Regions from separate parts of the Comamonas sp. C24C genome, predicted to be linked through region 2. Evidence: predicted binding sites of a transcription regulator. Region 2 holds the regulator's gene; the other holds the start of a gene.
What was found. The regulator LexA, encoded in region 2, represses DNA repair genes until DNA is damaged. The targets are predictions, from matches to a motif close to ACTGTATNNNNATACAGT.
Positions count from the first base shown of each region.

Region 1 (11,319 bases), on a different contig from region 2:
CGCACTTGCCTGAGCCGATTCTGCTGGACAAGAGCGCGTCATGAGCACGGAGTTCGATTCGTTCGGGCATGAAAAAAGCCACCAGGGCCGAGCCTGGTGGCTTTTGTAGGGGGGCAGTGCTCTTTACTTCAGATCATCGGTGATGATGCGCACGATGCGCTGGCCGTTGGCGCTGCTGTCGGGCTGGCCCTGCTCATTGAGCACGCTGACCTGGGACTTGTTGCCATCGCCCTTGACCTGGATCTGGTACTTCTGAGGCGCAGCGGCTTCCTTGCCCTGGCTGAAGATCTTGCTGAAGAAGCCCTTGGACTCCTGCTTGGCATTGGGGTCCACGTAGCGCACATAGTAGAGGCCACGGCTGCGGTCGCGGTCTTCCACGGTGAAGCCGGTGCGGTCCAGTGCCACGCCAACGCGGCGCCATGCGCGCTCAAAGCCTTCTTCCAGCTGCAGTGTGGGCACGCCGTTGACGGTGTCCATGCGTGCGCTGGTCGAGGTGGTGGCCGCAGACCTGTCGGCCTTGGCGACGGCAGAGGCCTGCTCTTCGCTCACGCCCAGCTTGACCATGATGCGGCGCAGGAATTCGGTCTCCAGCTCGGGGTCGCGAGGACGCGGTTGCCAGATGGTGTTGTCCTTGCGCTCGCTGGTATAGACCTCCTGCATGCCACGGTGGGTGACATAGATGCGGGTCTTGCCATCGGGTTCACGCTCCAGGCGGGTGCGGAACTTGTCGCGCTCGCTGGTGGAGTAGAGCGAGTCGAAAACCTTGCCCAGGCTTCTGCGGATGATGTCCTGAGGCAGCTTGGCGCGGTTTTCGGCCCAGTCGGTTTCGAGAATGCCCAGCTGGCGGTCTTCCATCGCATAGATGAAGCCGTTTTCCAGCCAGAAATCGCGAGTCGGCTCCCAGAGCTTGTCGGCTCCGCGATCCACCACCAGCCAGTGCTCGGCGCCGTCACGCTCGATGCGGACGTCGCCAATCTTGTTGGCCGCAGTGTTGTTGTCGGTCGGCTTGGCTGCCTGGGCGTTGGCCTGCATGGCAGCAGCGGATACCACGCCACCAGGGACGGTATAGCGCGAGTCTTGCGACAGCTGCGTCAGATCCGGAGGAACTTCGAGAGAGGGAGCTTGATTCTTGCCCGCGCTCTTGTAGTCGATCTTGGTCTCTTGGAACGTGGTCGTGCAGGCAGACAGGCCCAGCGCGATGCTGAGCAGGCTCAAACGTGCTGTTTGTTGTTTCACGCGGATTGTCCTTGGGTAGCGTTCAAGCTATGTGCGAAAAACCGCTAGCTTAGCGCAACTCGATCAGAGTACGCCAACTTTACGCAGAGCATCCTCAACAACTGCTTCGCATTGCTCGCTCAGCTGCGTCATGGGCAGGCGCATGGCGGGGCCGCACAAACCCATGCGGGCTGCTGCCCATTTCACGGGAATGGGATTGGCTTCCACAAACAGGCTCTTGTGCAGGGGCATGAGCTTGAACTGGATTTCCATGGCGCGCTTGGTATCGCCGGCCATGGCGGCCTTGCACAGCTCGCTCATCAGACGGGGGGCGACGTTGGCCGTCACGCTGATATTGCCGTGGCCGCCGCACAGCATCAGTGCCACGGCGGTGGGGTCGTCACCGGAGTAGACGCCGAAGCCGGCGGGCACATCGCGGATCAGCCATTGGGCACGCTCGATGTTGCCGGTGGCTTCCTTGATGCCGATGATGCCGGGGATCTGGGCCAGACGCAGCACGGTGTCATGCTGCATGTCGGCGACCGAGCGACCGGGCACGTTGTACAGAACCACGGGCAGGTCGCCAGTGGCTTCGGCGATGGCCTTGAAGTGCTGGTACTGGCCTTCCTGCGTGGGCTTGTTGTAGTAGGGAACGACCTGCAGCTGGCTGTCTGCGCCCACCTTCTTGGCGTACCTGGCCAGCTCGATGGCTTCGTGCGTGCTGTTGGCACCGCAGCCGGCCATGATGGAGACACGGCCGGCGGCCTGCTCCACGGCGACGCGAATGATTTCGCAATGCTCTTCGACATTCACGGTGGGCGACTCACCGGTGGTGCCGACCACACCGATGCAGTTGGTGCCTTCGGCCACATGCCAGTCGATGAGTTTGCGCAGCGACGGGTAGTCGACGCTACCGTCTTCGAGCATGGGCGTAATGAGGGCAACAATGCTGCCAGTGAGAGCAACGGAGGGTGATGTCATATCCGCAATCAGAAAACGGTAAAAATGAATTCTACAAACAGGGACAGGGTGCAAGCAGTGGTTTGCTGTCAACAGTGTCTAGCAAAACTCTGTTTTTGTCGAAGTGTTGTTGATAAATGACGAAATGACGAAATATTTAATTTTTGTGCGTCATATTGTTTGTTGATTGCTGGTCTGTTTCAGACGCCATGACGGTAATCCGGTCGTGTTGCGAGTTCTGACAGATGCGGCCGGCCAAGGCCTGCGGACCGGGTCGCGGCCGCGCCGGCATCGCTTGGGCGTTGCTGCAGTGGCTGTGGACAGCGGCCTGCGCCAGCCGCTTTGCAAAGGCCCGGGCCTGGAGCGCCGGTCAGATCGCTGTGCCAAAAGGGTGTCAGGCTGGCAGCAATGGGGCAGGCGTGAGCGCTGCGCCATCGGGCCGGATGGCGGCGATGCGCTGCACCACGCGCGCGGGTTGCTCGAGCAGACCATGCTCGTAGGCAACGATATTCCAGCCGGCGCAGACCTGCAGCAGCTCGCCGGGAGCGAGCAGAAAGTCCGGGCGCGAGGGCTTGCCATAGGCCTCGTTGCCCTGGGCAAAGGTTTCGTAGAGCAGCACGCCGCCGGGCTTGACGCTGTCCAGAATCAGCGGCCACAGCGGACGCCACAGATAGTTGGTGACGACCACGCCATCAAAGCTGCGGCCCGTCAGCGGCCAGGCGTTGTTCTCGATGTCGGCGGTAATCGTCTCGGCGATATCCGCCACGGACTGGGTCGCCTCCGGCGCCTTGTCCACGCTGGTCAGCTTGTGATCCAGGGCCGAGAAGAAACGGGTATGGCGGCCCATGCCGCAGGCCAGATCCAGCACCGAGCCCTGCGGGCGTACCAGATGGGCAAAGCGGGCAATCCAGGCGGAGGGCGCCGGCGCGCAGTGGCTGGCGGAAATCGCAGGAATGGCGGCGGCTGAGGGAGGCGGGGTGTGGCTGGTCATCTTGCGAAAACTATAGCAGTGCCCGCAGGCCTGTTTCTGCATGGCCTGCCTCCACCTCGGCAGCCTCGCGTCGGCTCAGTGCGGCTTCACATCGTCCTTGAGCGCGGACAGGGCCATGTCTTCCACCATGCTCGGGGCGATCAGCTTGATGAAGCGGCCCAGTTTGCCCTTGCCTGTCATCACCACCTCGCGCTGACGGTGCTTCAGGCCGTCGAGGATGAGGCGCGCGCATTCGGCCACCGTCATCGCGCCGTCTTCCTTGAGGCCGCTGACGCCTGCGGCTTCGCCTCTGGCGTTGTAGCCGTGGTAGCGGATGCGCGTATCCACCACGCCGGGGTAGGCGGTGGTCACGCTCACGCCGGCGGGTTTGAGCTCGATGCGCAGGGCTTCAAAGAAGCCGGCCATGGCGAACTTGCTGGCGCTGTAGGCCGTGCGGCCTGGCACGCCGATCAGTCCAGCCAGCGAAGACACGGCGACGATGGAGCCCTGGCTGGTCTTGAGGTGCGGCAGCGCCGCGTGGGTGCACCAGACGCTGCCCCAGAGGTTGATGCGCATCAGCCTTTCATACCAGCCCAGGTCTTGCGCGCTGACCTGTTCGAACAGCGCATGGGCCGAGACCCCGGCGTTGTTGATCAGGGCGTCCAGCCCGCCGAACTGCTGCACTGCGGCGTCGATCAGCGCGCGGCACTGGGCCTCTTCGCTCACATCGGTGGGAACTTCCAGCACCTGCGCCCCCAGGGCCCGGCATTGTTCTGCCACGGCCTGCAGGTTGCCGGCATTGCGTGCGGCCAGCGTCAGCTGCAGCCGGCTCTGATGGGTTTGCGCCAGCTGGCGGGCCATTTCGGCGCCTATGCCGTCCGAGGCTCCGGTGATGATGATGCGGGCCATGCTCTCTCCCGGCCATGCCGCCCGGGCGGCTTGCCCAAGAGCTCAGAAGCAGGCCCAGACCTGGTCTGCCAGTGTGAGCATGAATTCCGGTTGCAGATACAGGGCAAACACCGCCAGCAGCAGCACGAGCACGGCACACCAGATGGAGATGCGTTGCCAGAGTTTGAGCTGCATGGTGGTGTCTCCGGTATCAGGCGGCGCTGGGCGTGCGGCGCACGATGGCTGCCTCGCGCACGGGCAGGTTGACGACGGCGGCAAAAATGCCCAGGGCAATCGAGATGTACCAGACCATGTCGTAGTTGCCGTTGATATCGTAGAGATAGCCGCCCAGCCATACGCCCAGGAAGCTGCCGATCTGGTGGCTGAAGAAGACAAAGCCGCCCAGCATGGACAGATGCTGCACGCCGAAGATCTGGGCGATGGTGGCATTGGTCAGCGGCACGGTGGACAGCCACAGAAAGCCCATGGCGGCGCAGAAGGCATAGACCGACCAGGGCGAGAGCGGGGCCAGCAAAAAGGCCACCGTGGCCACCGAACGCAGACCGTAGATGCCCGACAGCAGATAGCGCTTGGGCAGCTTCTGGCCCAGATTGCCGGCCAGATAGGTGCCGAAGATATTGAACAGGCCGACCAGGGCCAGCGAATAGCTGGCCACATGGGGCTCCATGCCGAAGTCCTTCAGATAGCTGGGCATGTGCACGCCGATGAACATGACCTGGAAGCCGCAGACGAAGTAGCCCGCCATCAGCAGCAGAAAGCTGGGGTAGGTCCAGGCTTCCTTGAGCGCCTGACCAACGGTCTGCTCGCGCTTGATGGGCGTGCTGCCGCCAAAGCCCGGCTCGCGCAGGCCGAAGGCCAGGGCGGCGATCAGCAGCGCGAACAGCGCCAGTATCAGCAAGGCATTGGACCAGCCGAACTGGGCGATCAGCCTGCCTTCCACGGGCACCATGAAGAACTGGCCGAACGAGCCTGCCGCCGCGGCCACGCCCATGGCCCAGCTGCGCCGCGCCACGGGAATCTGCCGGCCCAGCACGCCGTAGATCACGGCATAGGTGGTGCCGGCCTGGGCCGCGCCGATCAGCACGCCGGCGGTCAGCAGGAACACCGTGGAACTGGGGGACAGCGCCATGCCGACCAGACCCAGGGCATAGAGAACGGAGCCGCCGATCAGCACCTTGAAGGCGCCGATGCGGTCGGCCAGCATGCCGACGAAGATGCCCAGGATGCCCCAGGACAGGTTCTGCACGGCAATGGCCAGGGAGAAGTTCTCGCGCGTCCAGCCCATGTCCTGGGTGATGGGCTGCAGCCAGAGCCCGAAGCCGTGGCGTATGCCCATCGAGAGCGTGACGATGGCGCCACCGCACAGAAGAATCTGCGCCATGGACATGGGGGCTGGAGTTGTCTTTGTTGTCATGCCGTGCTTGCGAAAAAGGCCTGGGGTGCGGTCAGCTCACCACTGTAACCAAAGCCGCTGCTTCGCGCCGGCACAGCTCGTCACATGTGCGCCAGCCTGTGCTGCCAGAATGCGGGAGCGGCGCCGGGCCCTGCGCGCCTGCAGCAAGTCGCGATCCATAAAAAGTGAGCGCCTTGCGCAAGGACTGCAATAAAAACTGATTTAAATCTATCTGAAACTATTGAATAGCATGCGGTAGAAGCTATCTTTTTAAGAGTTGTCGCAGCGGGCAAGATGCGCTGAAAACACGTTGCCAAGACAGATGTTCGGGCTTTGTGCAAGAGTATTGGGAGTAAACAACTGTGAATTTATCCAGCTCTCTTCCGGAGAGGCCACTACAATCCGCCCCCATGGCAGTCAAACCGTCCAACGAATATTCCGAAGGCTCGATCCGCGTTCTCAAGGGTCTGGAGCCTGTCAAGCAGCGTCCCGGCATGTATACGCGCACCGACAACCCCCTGCACATACTGCAGGAGGTGATCGACAACGCGGCCGATGAGGCGCTTGCCGGCTACGGCAAGAAAATCAAGTTCACCATGCACGCCGACGGCTCCTACAGCGTGGAGGACGACGGGCGCGGCATTCCCTTCGGCCTGCACCCCGAGGAAAAGGCGCCCGTGGTGGAGCTGGTCTTCACGCGCTTGCACGCGGGCGGCAAGTTCGACAAGGGCAATGGCGGCGCCTACAGCTTCTCGGGCGGTCTGCATGGCGTGGGCGTTTCGGTGACGAATGCGCTGGCGACGCGTCTGGAGGTGCAGGTGCACCGCGACGGCCAGGTGGCCACGCTGGTGTTCTCGGGCGGCGATGTGATCGAGCCGCTCAAGGTGCGCCCTCTGCAGGCCGGCGAGCGCAAGCAGGGCACGACGGTACGTGCCTGGCCCGATGCCAAATACTTCGAATCCTCGGCCCTGCCCATGGGCGAGCTGGTGCATCTGCTGCGCAGCAAGGCTGTGCTCATGCCCGGCGTGGCCGTCTCGCTGATCAACGAAAAGTCGCGTGACACCCAGAGCTGGCAGTTCAAGGGCGGTCTGCGTGACTATCTGGCGCAGAGCCTGCATGGCGAGCCCGTCATCCCCCTGTTCGAGGGCGAGGGCTTTGCCGACAAGAACAACGACAGCTTTGCCGAAGGCGAGGGCGCGGCCTGGTGCGTGGCCTTCACCGAAGACGGCGCGCCACTGCGCGAAAGCTATGTCAACCTGATACCCACCACGGCGGGCGGCACGCATGACAGCGGCCTGCGCGACGGCCTGTTCCAGGCCGTCAAGGCCTTCATCGACATGCATTCGCTGCTGCCCAAGGGCGTCAAGCTCATGCCCGACGACGTGTTTGCGCGCGCCAGCTATGTGCTCAATGCCAAGGTGCTGGACCCGCAGTTTCAGGGCCAGATCAAGGAGCGCCTGAACTCGCGCGATGCCGTGCGTCTGGTCTCGGGCTTTGTGCGCCCGGCGCTGGAGCTGTGGCTCAACGAGCATGTGGACTGGGGCAAGAAGCTGGCCGAGATCGCCATCAAGGCCGCCCAGACTCGCCAGAAGGCCGGCCAGAAGGTGGAAAAGCGCAAGGGCAGCGGCGTGGCCGTGCTGCCCGGCAAGCTGACCGATTGCGAGAGCAAGGACATAGCCGTCAACGAGGTGTTTCTGGTCGAGGGCGACTCTGCCGGCGGCAGCGCCAAGATGGGCCGCGACAAGGAAACCCAGGCCATCCTTCCGCTGCGCGGCAAGGTGCTCAACACCTGGGAGGTGGATCGTGACCGGCTGTTCGCCAACAACGAAATCCACGATATCTCGGTGGCGATCGGCGTGGACCCGCATGGCCCCAATGACGAGCCCGACCTGTCCGGCCTGCGCTACGGCAAGATCTGCATTCTCTCGGATGCGGACGTGGACGGATCGCACATCCAGGTGCTGCTGCTGACGCTGTTCTTCAAGCATTTCCCCAAGCTCATCGAAGCCGGCCACATCCATGTGGCGCTGCCGCCGCTGTTCCGTGTGGACGTGCCTGCGCGCGGCAAGAAGCCCGCCATCAAGGTCTATGCGCTCGATGCGGGCGAGCTCGATGCCATCATCGAAAAATGCGCCAAGGACGGCGTGCCGCGCGAGAAATGCCAGGTCAGCCGTTTCAAGGGCCTGGGCGAGATGAATGCCGAACAGCTGTGGGAAACCACGCTGAACCCCGATACGCGTCGTCTGCTGCCGGTGCAGTTCATGAATCTGGACTTTGCACAGTCGGAGGCCGTGGTCACCAAGCTCATGGGCAAGGGCGAAGCCGCCGCCCGCCGCGAGCTGATGGAGCTGCATGGCGATGCCGTGGAGGTCGATATCTAGGCGGGCGTTGCAACGCCTGCACTAGCGCTCACTAGCGGTCGATGGAGCCAGCCATGCACAAGCCCATGTTCGATGCCTCACCCAGCCATCCGCCTGCGCGCGGCGGGCTCGCGTCTGTGCGTTTGCGACGTGCGGTGGCTGCTGCCCTGCTGGCGGGCTCGGGCTGGCTGGCCCTGGCGCCGGCGGCGCATGCCGATCTCTGGGCCTATGTCGATGAATTCGGGGTCACGCACTTTGCGGCCGAGGCGCTGGACGAACGCTACAAGCTGTTCTTCAAGGGCGAGCTCTACGACAGCAGCCAGCCGGGTCTGCAGCTCAAGCCGGATTCGGCGGCCGAGGGGCTCAACGCCCGCACGCGCATGCAGAGCTTTTTCGAGGTCTCGCCGCGCTACAAGAGCGTGAGGCCGCATCTGCAGAAGGCGGCCGAGAGAACCGGCGTGGACTATGACCTGATCAAGGCCGTGATCGCCGTGGAGTCCGGCTTTGATGCCCAGGCCGTCTCTCCCAAGGGCGCTGTCGGTCTGATGCAGCTGATGCCGGCTACGGCCGAGCGCTTTGGCGTGGCGGCCAGCAAGAAGCGCAGCCTGCAGCAGCAGCTGGCCGACCCGGCCGTGAACGTGCCTGCCGGCGCGCGCTATCTGAGCTATCTGATGGACTTGTTCCCGGGCCGGCTCGATCTGGTGCTGGCCGCCTATAACGCGGGCGAAGGTGCGGTGCAGAAGTTTGGCAAGGCGATTCCGCCCTATAAAGAAACAATGAATTACGTCAAGGCCGTCACGGGCATCTACGAGCAGCTGCAGGCAGCCAGGCCCCTGAGCGGCCGGCTGGCTGCGGCCGGCTCGGCTGGTCGCGGCGGCTCCCGCATACGCATGACTCTGCCGGGCGCGGCCCCTGCGGCCGCGGACGCGCAAATACCTTGAGTCGCCGGATCGGCGCAATTTGGAAAATCACAAAGAATTCATGAGCGATCAAACCACACTGGATTTGTCTCAACAAGCCGCTGGCGATGCACTGGACCTGGGTCAATACGCACAGCGCGCCTATCTCGAATACGCTTTATCGGTGGTCAAGGGCCGTGCCCTGCCGGATGTCAGCGATGGCCTCAAGCCCGTGCAGCGCCGCATTCTCTATGCCATGGAGCGCATGGGCCTGAGCTACAGCGGCCCGAACGGCAATACGGCGGCCAAGCCGGTCAAGAGCGCCCGTGTCGTCGGCGACGTGCTGGGCCGCTTTCACCCGCACGGCGACCAGTCGGCCTACGACGCACTGGTGCGCATGGCGCAGGACTTCAACCAGCGCTACCCGCTGGTCGACGGCCAGGGTAACTTCGGCAGCCGCGACGGCGACGGCGCTGCGGCCATGCGCTATACCGAGGCGCGCCTGTCCAAGATCACCGGCCTGCTGCTCGACGAAATCGATATGGGCACGGTGGACTTCGTGCCCAATTACGACGGCAGCACCCAGGAGCCCAAGCAACTTCCGGCCCGTCTGCCGTTCTCGCTGCTCAATGGAGCCAGCGGCATTGCCGTGGGTCTGGCAACGGAAATCCCCAGCCACAATCTGCCCGAAGTGGCAGCGGCCTGCGTGGCCCTGATCAAGAAGCCGCAGCTGCCCGAGGAGGAACTGCTGGCGCTGATTCCCGGCCCCGACTATCCGGGTGGCGGCCAGATCATTTCGTCCAGCAGCGATATCGCCGATGCCTACCGTACGGGTCGCGGCAGTCTCAAGGTGCGCGCGCGCTGGAAGATCGAAGAGCTGGCACGCGGCCAGTGGCAGTTGGTGGTGACCGAGCTGCCGCCCGGCGTGTCGGCCCAGAAGGTGCTCGAAGAGATCGAGGACATCACCAATCCCAAGGTCAAGACCGGCAAGAAGGCGCTGAGCCAGGAGCAGACCCAGCTCAAGGCCAGCATGCTGGCCGTGCTGGACTGCGTGCGCGACGAGTCGAGCAAGGATGCGCCGGTGCGCATCGTGTTCGAACCCAAGACCGGCAAGATCCCTCAGTCGGAGCTGATCACGGCGCTGCTGGCCCACACCAGCCTGGAGTCTTCGAGCTCGATCAACCTGACCAGCATCGGCCTCGATGGCCGCCCGGTGCAGAAATCGCTGCGCCAGATGCTGGAGGAGTGGATTGCCTTCCGCTTCCAGACCGTGACGCGACGCAGCCGGCATCGGCTGGAGAAGGTGCTCGATCGCATCCACATCCTCGAAGGCCGCCAGGCTGTGCTGCTCAATATCGACAAGGTCATTGCCATCATCCGCGCCAGCGATGAACCCAAGCAGGCCCTGATCGACGCCTTCAATCTCTCCGAGCGTCAGGCCGAGGACATTCTTGAAATCCGTCTGCGCCAATTGGCGCGCCTGGAGGCCATCAAGATCGAGCAGGAGCTCAAGGAGCTGCGCAGCGAGCAGGGCAAGCTTGAGGACATCCTGGGCAGCGAGGCGACCATGCGCCGCCTGATCTGCAAGGAAATCGAGGCCGATGCCAAGACCTTCGGCGATGCCCGTCGCACGCTGATCCACGAGGAGAAAAAGGTGGTGGCCGAGGTCAAGGTGGTGGATGAACCCACGACCGTGATCATTTCCGAAAAGGGCTGGGTGCGCACGCGTCAAGGCCATGGTGTGGACGCTGCCACGCTGAGCTTCAAGGCCGGCGACAGCCTCTACGGCACGTTCGAGTGCCGCACCGTCGATCAGTTGCTGGCCTTTGGCAGCAACGGCCGGGTCTACTCGGTGCCGGTATCGGCCCTGCCGGGCGGACGCGGCGACGGCCAGCCCGTGACGACGATGATCGAACTCGAAGCCGGTACCCAGCTGCTGTACTACTTTGCCGGCAGCGAAAGCACACAGCTGCTGCTCTCGGGCTCGGGCGCCTATGGCTTCACGGCGAATGTGGGCGATATGGTCTCGCGCCAGAAGGCCGGCAAGGCCTTTGTCACGCTGGGCGAGGGCGAGACCCTGTGCGCGCCTTCGGTGGTGCATGGCGTGCCCATGAATGCGCGTGCCGAGTATGTGGAAGGCGGCGATCAGGGGGCCGGTTTGCTCAACCCCGCCAGCCATGTGATCTGCGCCTCGGTGGGCGGTCGCATTCTGACCTTCGAGATCGCCGAGCTCAAGGCCATGCCCAAGGGCGGGCGCGGCCTGATGCTGATCAGCCTGGAAGACAAGGACCAGCTGGCCGGCGCTGCCGCCTATACGCGCAGCATTCGCCTGGATGGCGTGGGGCGCGGCGGCAAGGCACGTACCGAGACGCTGGAGATCCGCAGCCTCAACAATGCCCGCGGCAACCGCGGTCGCAAGGGCAAGGCCGCAGACCTGGGCTTCAAGCCGCAGGCGGTGACGCGCGTGGAGTAAGATTCAGAGCGCCAGTCCAAAAGCCGTGCATTGCACGGCTTTTTCTTTGAGGCAACGGATGCTGCCATGCACCTCGTATGCACCTCGTCAGTGCGAGTTCGATGACAAGGGACCAATCTGGTGCGTTGCCTGATGCGGTT
Region 1 is NZ_JBKFBC010000001.1:776,341-787,659, forward strand. It holds gene bamC (outer membrane protein assembly factor BamC) at 124-1,236, opposite strand; gene dapA (4-hydroxy-tetrahydrodipicolinate synthase) at 1,300-2,196, opposite strand; gene ACLBXN_RS03565 (class I SAM-dependent methyltransferase) at 2,570-3,208, opposite strand; gene ACLBXN_RS03570 (SDR family oxidoreductase) at 3,242-4,054, opposite strand; gene ACLBXN_RS03575 (hypothetical protein) at 4,097-4,228, opposite strand; gene ACLBXN_RS03580 (MFS transporter) at 4,245-5,441, opposite strand; gene ACLBXN_RS03585 (DNA topoisomerase IV subunit B) at 5,858-7,828, shown strand; gene ACLBXN_RS03590 (lytic transglycosylase domain-containing protein) at 7,882-8,748, shown strand; gene parC (DNA topoisomerase IV subunit A) at 8,789-11,179, shown strand; gene pdxY (pyridoxal kinase PdxY) at 11,319-11,319, opposite strand, start outside.
Region 1: a site for LexA is predicted at 5,807-5,824, ahead of ACLBXN_RS03585 (DNA topoisomerase IV subunit B). Genes of this name have one in related genera too.

Region 2 (11,319 bases):
TCCGGTGAAGCAGGAACGCGATTGAGGATCTCGCCGGTGGCTTCCATCTCGAACTGCTGGGGATTGAGCCAGTTGACCTTCTGGTGATCGGAGGTTTCGAAGTAAATGGCAGACGGGCGTATGGAGACGCCATGCGGCATGTCGACTTCGTCAAAACTCTGATAGACCAGAATCAGACGCAGGTTGCCGTTGGCGTCTTTGGCCTGTATGTGCTGCAAGAGCTTGCGGTAGGCACTCATAGGACGCCCTCGTTGACATGTGTGTATGAATGTTTCCACTGTCGAGGAGGGGCCGCAATACCCTGATCCGGGTACTGCGATGGCGGATATTCGCGCCTGACAAGGAGTTTTGTCGTTTGCGGGCTGCTGCAAAAGGCGTTTCTGCAGGCAGGAGCAGCCTGAACGTCCGGCAAAAAATTTACATGGCGATCCAGATCGTTTTGCGCCGACGAAATGAGGTTTTTCGTCGCGGTACTGGCGGCAGTGGCATCTCGCGCCATCTGTCGATCAACGGGGCAGAAACTTGAGAGGACGCCTGCGGCCACAGCGAATCAGCCAGTCAGGCGGGCATATGGAAGCTTTGCTGCATCAACTGCAGGTCTGTCGCGAATCGCGCTTGTGCCGCATGAGCGCAGTGATCCCAAGCCCGTCGTGCTTTCATGCTTGCCGGGCTGCCTGCTCATTGAGAACCATGCGTTCCAATGCTGCGCAGACATCGGCCATGCGCCCGGAGATCAGCAGGCATTCGGGTTGCTTGCGTGGTTCACGCTGAACGATTTTGAGCAGCCGTGCAGAGGAGGGCTGCGCCGCCTCGGCGGCGATGGGCGAGGTGGTGGGCAAGGCCCGAGGATGAAGCACGCGGCTGCCAAGGCGGCTGCGGCCGCGATTGGCACGCATGACCGGAATACTGATTTGTGCCGCCTTGGGGCGATGAGCCTTGCAGGAGGCGGTTTCCGTGGCAGCTGTGCTCGTGTCGCCAGGAGGATGCAAGGACGATAGGCTTTTCAGTGTCCGGCGAGTCAAAGACTGCAGTGATGTGGCGAATCCCATTTGACAACTCCTCTTGATGACCTTGCGGCATGGATAAGGGCAGGATTGCGTACTTCAGGCGAAGCTCCGCCCAGGGCGAAGCTCAGCAGCTTCGCGCCTACCACCTGGGCTCGAGAGGGAAAGAGGCTTGATGCACCTCCGGGAGGTGCCGACAGGCCGTCTGGCCGCTACATGAACATGCTGTTGCGGATCAGGCCAACGGCCAGGCCTTCGATGGCGAATGGCTCTTCAGGCGAGACGTGAATGATCTTGTAGTCGGGGTTTTCGGGCAGCAGCTCGATGCCCTGCGGCGTACGCTTGAAGCGCTTGACGGTGACGTCGTCACCGAGGCGGGCCACCACAATCTGGCCGTTGCGCGCTTCATGCGTGGCCTGTACCGCCAGCAGGTCGCCGTCCATGATGCCGGCGTCACGCATGGACATGCCGCGCACCTTGAGCAGGTAATCGGGCTTGGCGGCAAACAGGCTGGGCTCGACCGAATAGCTTTGATCGATATGTTCCTGGGCCAGAATAGGCGAGCCAGCGGCGACGCGGCCGACCAGAGGCAGCACCAGCGGAGCCAGGGCCGTGAGCGGCAGCGCAAAGCTGGCGCCGCGTGCTGCATTGATGGTGCGCACGGTGTCGGCGCGCAGGCGAATGCCGCGCGATGTGCCGCTGACCAGATCGATGACGCCCTTGCGGGCCAGCGCCTGCAAATGCTCTTCTGCAGCATTGGCTGATTTGAAGCCAAAGGTGCTGGCAATCTCGGCCCGGGTAGGGGGCGCACCCGTGCGAGCGATGGTGGACTGGATGAGGTCCAGAATCTGCTGCTGGCGGGGAGTGAGCTTGGGGTGGTCCATGGGCATTCCTTGATCGATCGATGATGAATACTGTGTGTTCATCCAGTACCTGTATTTTTAATCAGTTTAAAGAGGACTGCAAGTGGAACGTGACAAAAAAATCGTCATCCTGGGCACGGGCGGCACGATTGCCGGTGTCGCCGAGCAGGCCGGCACCAGCGTGGGCTACCGCGCGGCCCAGCTGGGCGTGGCTCAACTGCTGCAGGCCGTGCCGGACCTGGAGCGCGTTGCTGCAGCGTCGCTGCAGGCGGAGCAGCTGGCGCAGCTGGACAGCAAGGATATGGATCACGCCACCTGGCATGCGCTCGCGCAGCGCTGTGCCGAGCTGCTCGCGCGTGATGATGTGAGCGGCATCGTGATCACCCACGGCACCGACACCCTGGAGGAGACCGCCTGGTTTCTGCAATGCGTTCTGCGTCCGTCAAAGCCCGTGGTGCTGACCTGTGCCATGCGCCCGGCCACAGCCATCTCCGCCGACGGGCCCGGCAATCTGCGTGATGCTGTGGCCTGCGCAGCCGATGCACAGGCCGCTGGCCGGGGCGTGCTGGCGGTGGTGGCGGGCAGGGTGTTCAGCGCCCGCCAGGTGCGCAAGGTGCATCCTTACCGTGTGGATGCCTTTGATGGCAGTGGCACCGGCCCGCAGGGCTGGGTGGAAGAGGGACAGGTGCGCTGGGCAACGCTCGGGCTGCCTAGGGCAGCTGCGGCTGGCTTGCCTGCAATCGCTTTACCGCCCGCAGGTCAATGGCCTCAGGTGGAGTTGCTGCACAGCCATGCGGGCTGCAACAGTGCCGTGGCGCTGGCGGTGATGCAGGCCTGGCATGCGGCAGGCGTGCGTGCCGTGGTAGTGGTGGGCACCGGCAATGGCACGGTCCATCAGGCATTGGGGGCAGCCCTGGACTGGGCGCAGGTGCAGGGCCTGGCTTTGTGCATCACGACCCGGTGCGAGGAGGGGCCGGTGGTGCAGGCTCAGGGAACGCAGGACGACCATGTGAGCAGCCTGCCTGCGGCCAAAGCCAGAATCAGCCTGATGCTGGAGCTGATGGGTTGGCCTCGCGCATTGGGTTGATGCTCTTATTCGGAGAGCTACTATCCTACGTTTTACCTGGAATTTATGATGTTTCTTATCTAAAAACTAATGATTATGAGCGCGGATAGCTATGAATATTGATGGCTGCAGCTCCACCTCGGTGCAGTTTGCCCGCATCGGATGGATTCCGGCCGAACGGCAGGGAGCTTGAGGTTCGAGAACAAAAAGGCCGGTGAAGACACCGGCCTTTTTTCCCAAAGATGCCCTACCGCCAAAAGTCGGCAAGGCTCCATGAGCGAGTGATCAGGGCGATCAGGAAGCCAGAGCGGCCAGAGCGCGCTCGGTGATTTCTTCCACGCTACCTGTGCCGCTGATGGCACGGTACTTGGGGGCCGCTGCTGCGTCGGCCTTGGCCCAGTTGCTGTAGTAGTCCACCAGAGGACGGGTCTGGTTGCTGTAGACGTCCAGGCGCTTCTTGACGGTTTCTTCTTTGTCGTCTTCGCGCTGCACCAGGTCTTCACCGGTCACATCGTCCTTGCCTTCCACCTTGGGTGGGTTGAACTTGACGTGGTAGGTGCGGCCCGAGGCGGGGTGGCTGCGGCGGCCGCTCATGCGTTCGATGATGGCGTCGAAGGGCACATCGATTTCCAGCACATAGTCCAGCTTCACGCCGGCGGCCTTCATGGCGTCGGCCTGGGGGATGGTGCGGGGGAAGCCGTCAAACAGGAAGCCCTTGGCGCAGTCGGGCTGGGCAATGCGTTCCTTGACCAGGTTGATGATCAGATCGTCGCTGACCAGTTGGCCGGCGTCCATCACGGCCTTGGCTTGCAGACCCAGAGGAGTGCCAGCCTTGACGGCGGCGCGCAGCATGTCGCCCGTGGAGATTTGAGGGATACCGTACTTTTGGCAAATGAAGGCCGCCTGAGTGCCTTTGCCGGCGCCGGGTGCACCCAACAAAATCAGTTTCATGGAAATCCTTGAGGAGAGTAGAAATTCTTGCTGGCCCAGGCAGACGGGTGGTCGTCCGTAGTCCCCGGGCCGTATTTTTTCGCGGGCAAGGATAGCACGCACAAGACCAACACAGGCTTACACAATTCAGTCAAGGCTGTCACAAGTGCGGCCAATTGAAGGCATGTATCCGCTGCAAACGCGATTGCTGTAGTTGTAATCCAGGTGCCGAAGCCGTTACATATGCTATTCGGACTATGCGGAAAGTATAGCGATCAGCGCTTTCCTGGACTGGCCCAGGGCCCTTTGAGGTGGCGTGCGCCGGCAGGGCTGCTGCCGGCTTGATGCGTGAGCAGCCCTGAATGAAGACGGCCTGCGGACCGGTGTCGCCAAAGTGCGCAGGTCTTTTACTCAGCCAGCAAAAACGGCGCGCACGCGCTCAAGGTCTTCGGGCGTGTCTACGCCGGCACCCGGTGCATCGGGCGTGAGATGCACGGCAATGCGGTGGCCGTGCCAGAGGGCGCGCAACTGCTCCAGCTGTTCCATGGCTTCGGTCGGCGCGGGTGCCAGTTGAGGGAACTCACGCAGAAAACCAGCCTTGTAGCTATAGATGCCAATATGGCGCAGCGGTGTGAAACCTGTGTGACCGGCCTTGGGGGCTGCCGTCTGCCACCAGGCTTCGTCGCCGTGGTCGCGCGAGAAAGGGATGGGCGCGCGGCTGAAATAGCTGGCCAGACCCTTGGCGTCACAGACAACCTTCACCACATTCGGGTTGCGGTAATCCGTCAGGCTATCAATAGGATGGGCGGCCGTGCCCATGCTGGCTTCGGGGCGGGCCAGCAGCAGTTGCGCCACGGCCTCAATGAGCTTGGGGTCGATCAGCGGCTCGTCGCCTTGCACATTGACGACCACATCGTCGCCGGACAGGCCCAGTTGCGCACAGGCTTCGGCCAGACGGTCGCTGCCGCTGGGATGATCCTTGCGCGTCAGGATGGCCTGGATGCCATGCCGGGCGCAGGCCGCCACGATGCTTTCGTCGTCGGCCGCCACCACGCAGCGGGCTGCGCCGGCCAGGGCCGCGCGCTGGGCCACGCGCACCACCATAGGCAGGCCGGCAATATCGGCCAGCGGCTTGCCGGGCAGGCGGGTCGAGGACAGGCGGGCCGGGATCAGTACCGTATAGCTCATGGCTTATTGCTTTTCTTCTTCCAGCTCGTCGTCGGACAGGGTGCGGGCTTCGTTTTCCAGCAGCACCGGGATGCCGTCACGCACGGGGTAGGCCAGGCGCGCGCTGTGGCTGATCAGCTCCTGATGCTCGCGGTCAAAGCGCAGCGGGCCCTTGGTGACGGGGCAGACCAGCAGTTCGAGAAGTTTGGCGTCCATGGAATATTCCTGCAAAACGGGATGAGGGCGCCAGCAGGGGGCTGGCGCTGCAAAAAAGGGGTGATCAGCCGAGGCCGATCCATAGGCTCAATGATAGTCAGGCTGGCTTGCCATCGCGGCGAATATTGGCGTTGGCCTTGGCCAGCTGTGCGTCCAGCAGCTCCCAGAAGGCCTGCGGCAGCTGCAGCTGCAGGGGCACGGCCCAGGCTTCGGGATGCCTGCGCCAGAGCTTGACGGCATCTTTTTCGGTGCAAATCAAGGGTTTGTCGTTTCCCAGCTTGCGCGAGAAGCTCTCGAAATCATAGTGATCGGGCAAGGCCTGGGTTGCTGCCACAGTGATGCCCTGGGCGGCCAGCATGGCAAAAAAAGACTCGGGGCGTGCCACGGCGGCCACGGCCTCCGGGCTCTGGTCGGCCAGACTGCGCAGCGGGATGCTTTGGCCATGGCCGTTGTAGGCGGTGTCGGCCAGGCTGCGCTGCAGCGCGAACGTGGGGGCCGTGCCCGGCGGCCTGGGCGGCTGGCCCACATGCAATGTGGCCGTCACTGGGCGGGGCCAGGGCTCGCGCAACGGGCCTGCGGGCAGCAGAAAGCCGTTTCCGACTCCTTCATCATTGAAGACGCACAGCTCGACATCGCGTGCCAGGGCCAGATGTTGCAGGCCATCATCGCTCACGATCACATCGACCTGCGGGTAGCGCTGGCGCAGCGCTTGCGCTGCCTCCAGGCGCCTGGAGGCGACAAAGACCGGCACGCCGGTGCTGCGCGCCAGCAGGGCGGGCTCGTCGCCGACTTCGCTGGCGGGGCTGTCCGGCAGGGCCTCGCGGCAATCCTGCCCGTTCTCGATCCTGCGGCCATAACCGCGCGAGATGATGGCCGGTTGCCAGCCTCTGGCTTTGAGGTGGGCCACTACGGCCTGAGTCACGGGGGTCTTGCCCGCGCCGCCTGCAATCACATTGCCGACGACGATGACCGGCAGCCCCGTGCTTTGCTGGCGGCTGCGCATGCGCCTGGCGTTCCAGGCCTGCAGCAATCCATAGAGTCGCGACAGCGGCCACAGCAGCCAGGCACCGGCTCCACGCTGGCGCCAGAGGGCGCGCAATCCATGTTGCGAGGAGGATGCTTGGGCGGTGTTTTGAGGCATAGGGGTTCGGATCATACGGGCGCGGCCGGAGTTCCCGCAGCCAACCGGCCTGTGATACGCAAATACCTGGGCCCTGATCCCGGCAGCCTGAGGTCAGAAGCTGCCAAAGAGGCGACCCAGCGCCACGATGACGGCAAGGGCTGAAGGGCAAGGCGGAAGGCCCGATTCTGCCGTCCAGCCATGGCGTGCCCTGCTGCTGCGGCACAGCCTCGCTGCAAGTGCTGTGCTGCCAGCCCATTGCGCAGCCTCATCACAATACAGATACGGCAACCGCGGGGCCGGCTCGGGCGGCTCAGGTCTCGAAGGGGCGGCTGCCCAGCGTTTCCACCACATGGTCCACAAAGCAGGTGATGCGCGCCGCGAGTGCGGTGTTTCGATAGTAGACCGCATTGATGGGCTGACAGATATCCAGCGTCTGCTTGCCGAACAGCTGCACCAGACTTCCTTGCTCGCGGTCAGCGCGGGTCATGAAGTCCGACAGGCAGACGATGCCCAAGCCGGCCAGCGCCATGTGCCGCAGCGTCTCGCCGCTGGAGGAGGCAATATCCGGGCGAATGTGCACGGCGTTGCCGTCGGCATCGCGCAGCGGCCAGTCATTGAGCGATTCGGGCTGGGTAAAGCCCAGCAGGCTGTGCTGGTTGAGCTGTGCCGGACTGGCGGGCATGCCGTGGCGCTTGAGATAGGCAGGGCTGGCCAGCACGCGTATGCGGCTGATGCCCACAGGGCGGGCATGGAGGGTGGAGTCCTTGAGCACGCCGATGCGGAATGCCACGTCGGTGCGCCTTTCGAGCAGGTCGATGATGCCTTCGTTGGAGTTCAGCTCCAGCTCCACCTCGGGGTAGCGCGCACGAAATCCCGCAATCAGCGGCACCAGCACATGCAGCATGAAGGGCGTGGCTGCATCGACACGCAACCTTCCCGCCGGACGCATGCGTCGCGCGGCCATCAGCTCCTCCGCTTCGTCGACCGATGCAAGAATGGCGCGGGCATGCTGCAAGAAAGTGGTGCCTTCCTCGGTCAGCGCCAGGCGTCTGGTGGTGCGGCGCAGCAGCGTGGTCTGCAGCTTTTCTTCCAGCCGCCCCAGCGTGCGGCTGGTGGCTGAAATCGTCAGACCCAGCAGTTCGGACGCGGCCGTGATGGACCCCGTGTCCACGACGGCCACAAAGGCCTGCAGTTCGTCGAGCGTGGTCTTCATTGTTGAATTCGGTTCAAGAAAAATGGGGGAGGCCAAGCTTGATCTGCAAATATTAATCGAGGACACCGCGCCGGAAACCTGTCCGTGGTTCTGTTGTTCGCCCTGGTCAACGGCGTGTTGCCGGATTCACCTCCATGGAACTGGCGCCAGTGATTGCCGATGGCGCTTAGACCAATGCTCCGCTGCTTCCCGCAGCGGGCATGGCGTTCAAGTCGTGCCAGGCGTGTGCAGTGGTCAGAGATCATGAAAATTGGTGACCGCTGCTGCAAGATTCTGGTTCTATATTTGATTTGGTTTCAAGAGTATTTGTGAAATACAAGGCTTAATCCGCGAATATGAACGCGGCAAACTTCAGGCATCGGGAAAGCCGGTACGGCCAGCAGACATGCAGGCTCCGGACGGGCTGCAGCCCTCAATCTCATTCAGGAGTGATTTCATGAGCCATATTCCTTCCTTCGGCGTCGGTACTTTCCGCCTCAACGGTCAGGTCGTGATCGATTCCGTGCGCAACGCACTCGATGTCGGTTACCGCGCGGTCGATACAGCCCAGATCTATGGCAACGAAGCCGAAGTCGGCCAGGCGATTGCAGACAGCGGTGTGGCGCGCAGCGATCTGTTTGTGACCACCAAGATCTGGACCGAAAACTACAGCCGCGCCAAGCTGATCCCCAGCCTGCAGGACAGCCTCAAGAAGCTGCGTTGCGATTATGTGGATCTGACCCTGATCCACTGGCCCGCACCCGGCAACGGCGTGGAGCTGTCCGAGTACATGGAAGCCCTGGCCGAAGCCAAGGCCCAGGGCCTGACCCGCCAGATCGGTATCTCCAACTTCAATATCGAGCTGACCCGCCAGGCCATCGCTGCCGTGGGCCAGGGCGAGATTGCCACCAACCAGATCGAGCTGAGCCCCTATCTGCAAGGCCGCAAGCTGACGGCCTTCCTCAAGGAGCAGGGCATTCAGGTCACTTCCTACATGACGCTGGCCTACGGCAAGGTGCTCAAGGACCCGGTGCTGGCGCAGATTGCGGCCAAGCATCAGGCCACGGTGGCGCAGGTGGCACTGGCCTGGGCGCTGCAGCTGGGTTATGCGGTGATTCCGTCGTCCACCAAGCGCGAAAACCTGGCCAGCAACCTGCTGGCGCGCGATCTGAAGCTGGACGCCGATGACATGGCGCTGATCGCGGCGCTGGAGCGCAACGGCCGTGAAGTCAGCCCCGAGGGCCTGGCTCCTGTCTGGGACTGATAACGGCGCCGTCATGAGCGCTCAAGCCTGCTTGAGCGTCCGATCCTTGCGCAGCAAGCAGGCGAGGGCACTCAGGCGGTGCTTGCGTTTCTTTCTGAGCCAGCGTCTTATTTCTTTCGCCTGATCCGGAGAAAGGATCAGGCGCGGGTTCTGCCTGAGCAGGCTTTCGCTAACAGCAAGGTCATTGAGCTCGCCAAGCGGCTGCTGGATTTTCTGCAGCCGCTTGAGCAGGCGGCGATGGTCTGCGGGCAGCAAAGGCCCGAACAGCTCCAGCAGATAACGTGTTTTCTTGCCGGCCTTTCTGACATCGTGAAAGCCTTCTAGGTCTGGCCTGCCAGAGGTGATCGCCCGCTTGATGCGTCGGCGCAGCTGTCTCACTGATTGCGCGACCCGTGCCTGCGCAAGAGCTCGCAGTCGCAGCTGACCGCACTCGGGGCCCAAGCTGGCCGACGTTTGCACCAGAGCTTCCTGCAAGAGCGTCTGCAGGTGAGGGGGCGAAAGATTTTCCCGGCCAGCCTGCAGAGCGGATTCGCGAGCGGTTGCTAGGGCAGCAATGCCGGCCGCGCTGCATTTGTCGTTACGTCTCAGCAGCTCGATCAAAATGTCGTAATCGCGGGCCATGCCTGCTGCACTGGCAATCGATTTCAGGCTGCTGCGCTGCCGTGCATACTCTCGTGCCTTCATCAGGGGCCGGTAAAACCACCACAGCGTCAGCAGGCTGCGCAAGGTGACGCGCAATTGATGGATCCCCTCGACGTCAGGTACCCGTGCAATGTCCCGGGCCTGTTCGACTGCCGAGTCGACGAGCGGGGTTGCGAGAGCTGAAAACGCCGCTTTGGCGCCGGATTTGCCTTTGTCCATACGAACCCCCGGGGCCGTTGTCATGAGGCTGCGACAGGCGGCGATGCGCAATGCGGCAATCGCCGATGTTCGCCACAGTGTGCCATGTTCCGTGCCTCTGGCCGTATGGGGAACGCTGCCAGGATTCCGGCAGCCGTGTGTGCAGATCGGTAGCGGCTCGGGTTGCGAAGAGCCTGAACATGCGCCTGAAGATCAGGCTATGGCAGATGGGCGACGAACACGGCCAAGCTCAACGCCGGCTCCTCACAGCGGCCATCGGGCGCAGCCTGGTCTGGCCCGGGCTGGCCCCACTCGGCATTGAGCCAGTCCTTTTCGACAATATCTGCGGCAATGGATGCAAGCTTCGCTCCAGGGTCGACGGCGCAGCCGAAAGGCAGCCGGCCATGCGCGGCGGATACAAGGCTGAAGCGCAGCTGCCTGGTCTGTGCCTCATGCCAGCAATAGAAAAGCATGGGCGCATTTCCACTCAATTGCTCCTGTCTGGCTGCCACGACCTGCCCGATGAAATCGGCAAGGGCTTCTGCGGTGATGCCCAGAGACTCCTCATCATCCGGAGAAAAGCACCATAGATTGGACGATGCTTCGTGGTTGATGTCGGTGGCATCGACGACGATCTCGTCATTGCGCGCCATGGTTAGCCATCTGCTTAATGTCGGCGAATCTTGCATGAGGTTTGTGGGGGCCGGAGCCGAAGCGGCCTGTCGGTGGGATAGGTGTGATGGCGTTGCGCCGAGGAGGCGGCTGATGAACATCCAAGAAAGCCTGGTAGCCAGCTGCGGTGATGAGGGCTAAGCTTGCTGGCCTCTATTTCAGGAGTCTCGCATGCCACAGACCATTCGACTGCACCGTGTGATCAAAGCTCCGCCCGAACGCGTCTATCGGGCCTTCACGACCCCCGAGGCCATGGTCAAGTGGCTGCCTCCGCATGGTTTCGCGGCGCAGGTGCATGAATTTGACGCACGCGTGGGCGGCCGCTACCGCATGAGCTTCATCAATTTTTCCGCCAACAGCAAAAACAGCTTTGGCGGTGAGTTTCTGGAACTGGTACCGGGCCGACGCATACGCCATACCGATCGATTCGAGGACGCCAACCTACCCGGCGAGATGATCACCACCGTTGATCTGAAGGAGGTCTTTTGCGGCACCGAGCTGCATGTGGTGCAGGAAGGCGTTCCCGACATGATTCCAGAGCAGGCCTGCTATCTGGGCTGGCAGGAATCACTGCAATTGCTTGCCCTCCTGGTGGAGCCAACCATCCCCGATGGAGCGTGAGGGCGGTCGTGCCCCTGAAAGCGGAATATGGGGCCTCAGGATCATTCCCTTGGGCTCACAACCACAAGCGCCATCTGTTGTCTGCATTGGCAAATATTCAGCACTGAGAGCGGTTTAAAAAGAAGCCTGCCGCAAGCTGCTTTGCGCCTCGTGCCATGGCCTGAAAATCGACAAAAGCTATCAATAGTGGAGCTGGTTGCGTATGTCTAACATTGGTTTCAATATCAAATGTATTTGAAATCAATATATAGAAGCGCAGCCAGCTATAAATTTTGAGTCTCAGAGGCCTATGGCGCATTGCGGCTTATCGGCCTGTGAATAGGCGCTGACCTAGCCAATGGGAAGCGTCGAACGGTGAACA
Region 2 is NZ_JBKFBC010000011.1:95,474-106,792, reverse strand. It holds gene ACLBXN_RS19270 (hypothetical protein) at 1-239, opposite strand, end outside; gene ACLBXN_RS19265 (hypothetical protein) at 657-1,049, opposite strand; gene lexA (transcriptional repressor LexA) at 1,217-1,888, opposite strand; gene ACLBXN_RS19255 (asparaginase) at 1,971-2,954, shown strand; gene adk (adenylate kinase) at 3,228-3,884, opposite strand; gene kdsB (3-deoxy-manno-octulosonate cytidylyltransferase) at 4,275-5,051, opposite strand; gene ACLBXN_RS19240 (Trm112 family protein) at 5,055-5,246, opposite strand; gene lpxK (tetraacyldisaccharide 4'-kinase) at 5,344-6,387, opposite strand; gene ACLBXN_RS19230 (LysR substrate-binding domain-containing protein) at 6,680-7,582, opposite strand; gene dkgB (2,5-didehydrogluconate reductase DkgB) at 8,019-8,825, shown strand; gene ACLBXN_RS19220 (CHAD domain-containing protein) at 8,847-9,686, opposite strand; gene ACLBXN_RS19215 (hypothetical protein) at 9,884-10,438, opposite strand; gene ACLBXN_RS19210 (SRPBCC family protein) at 10,509-10,958, shown strand.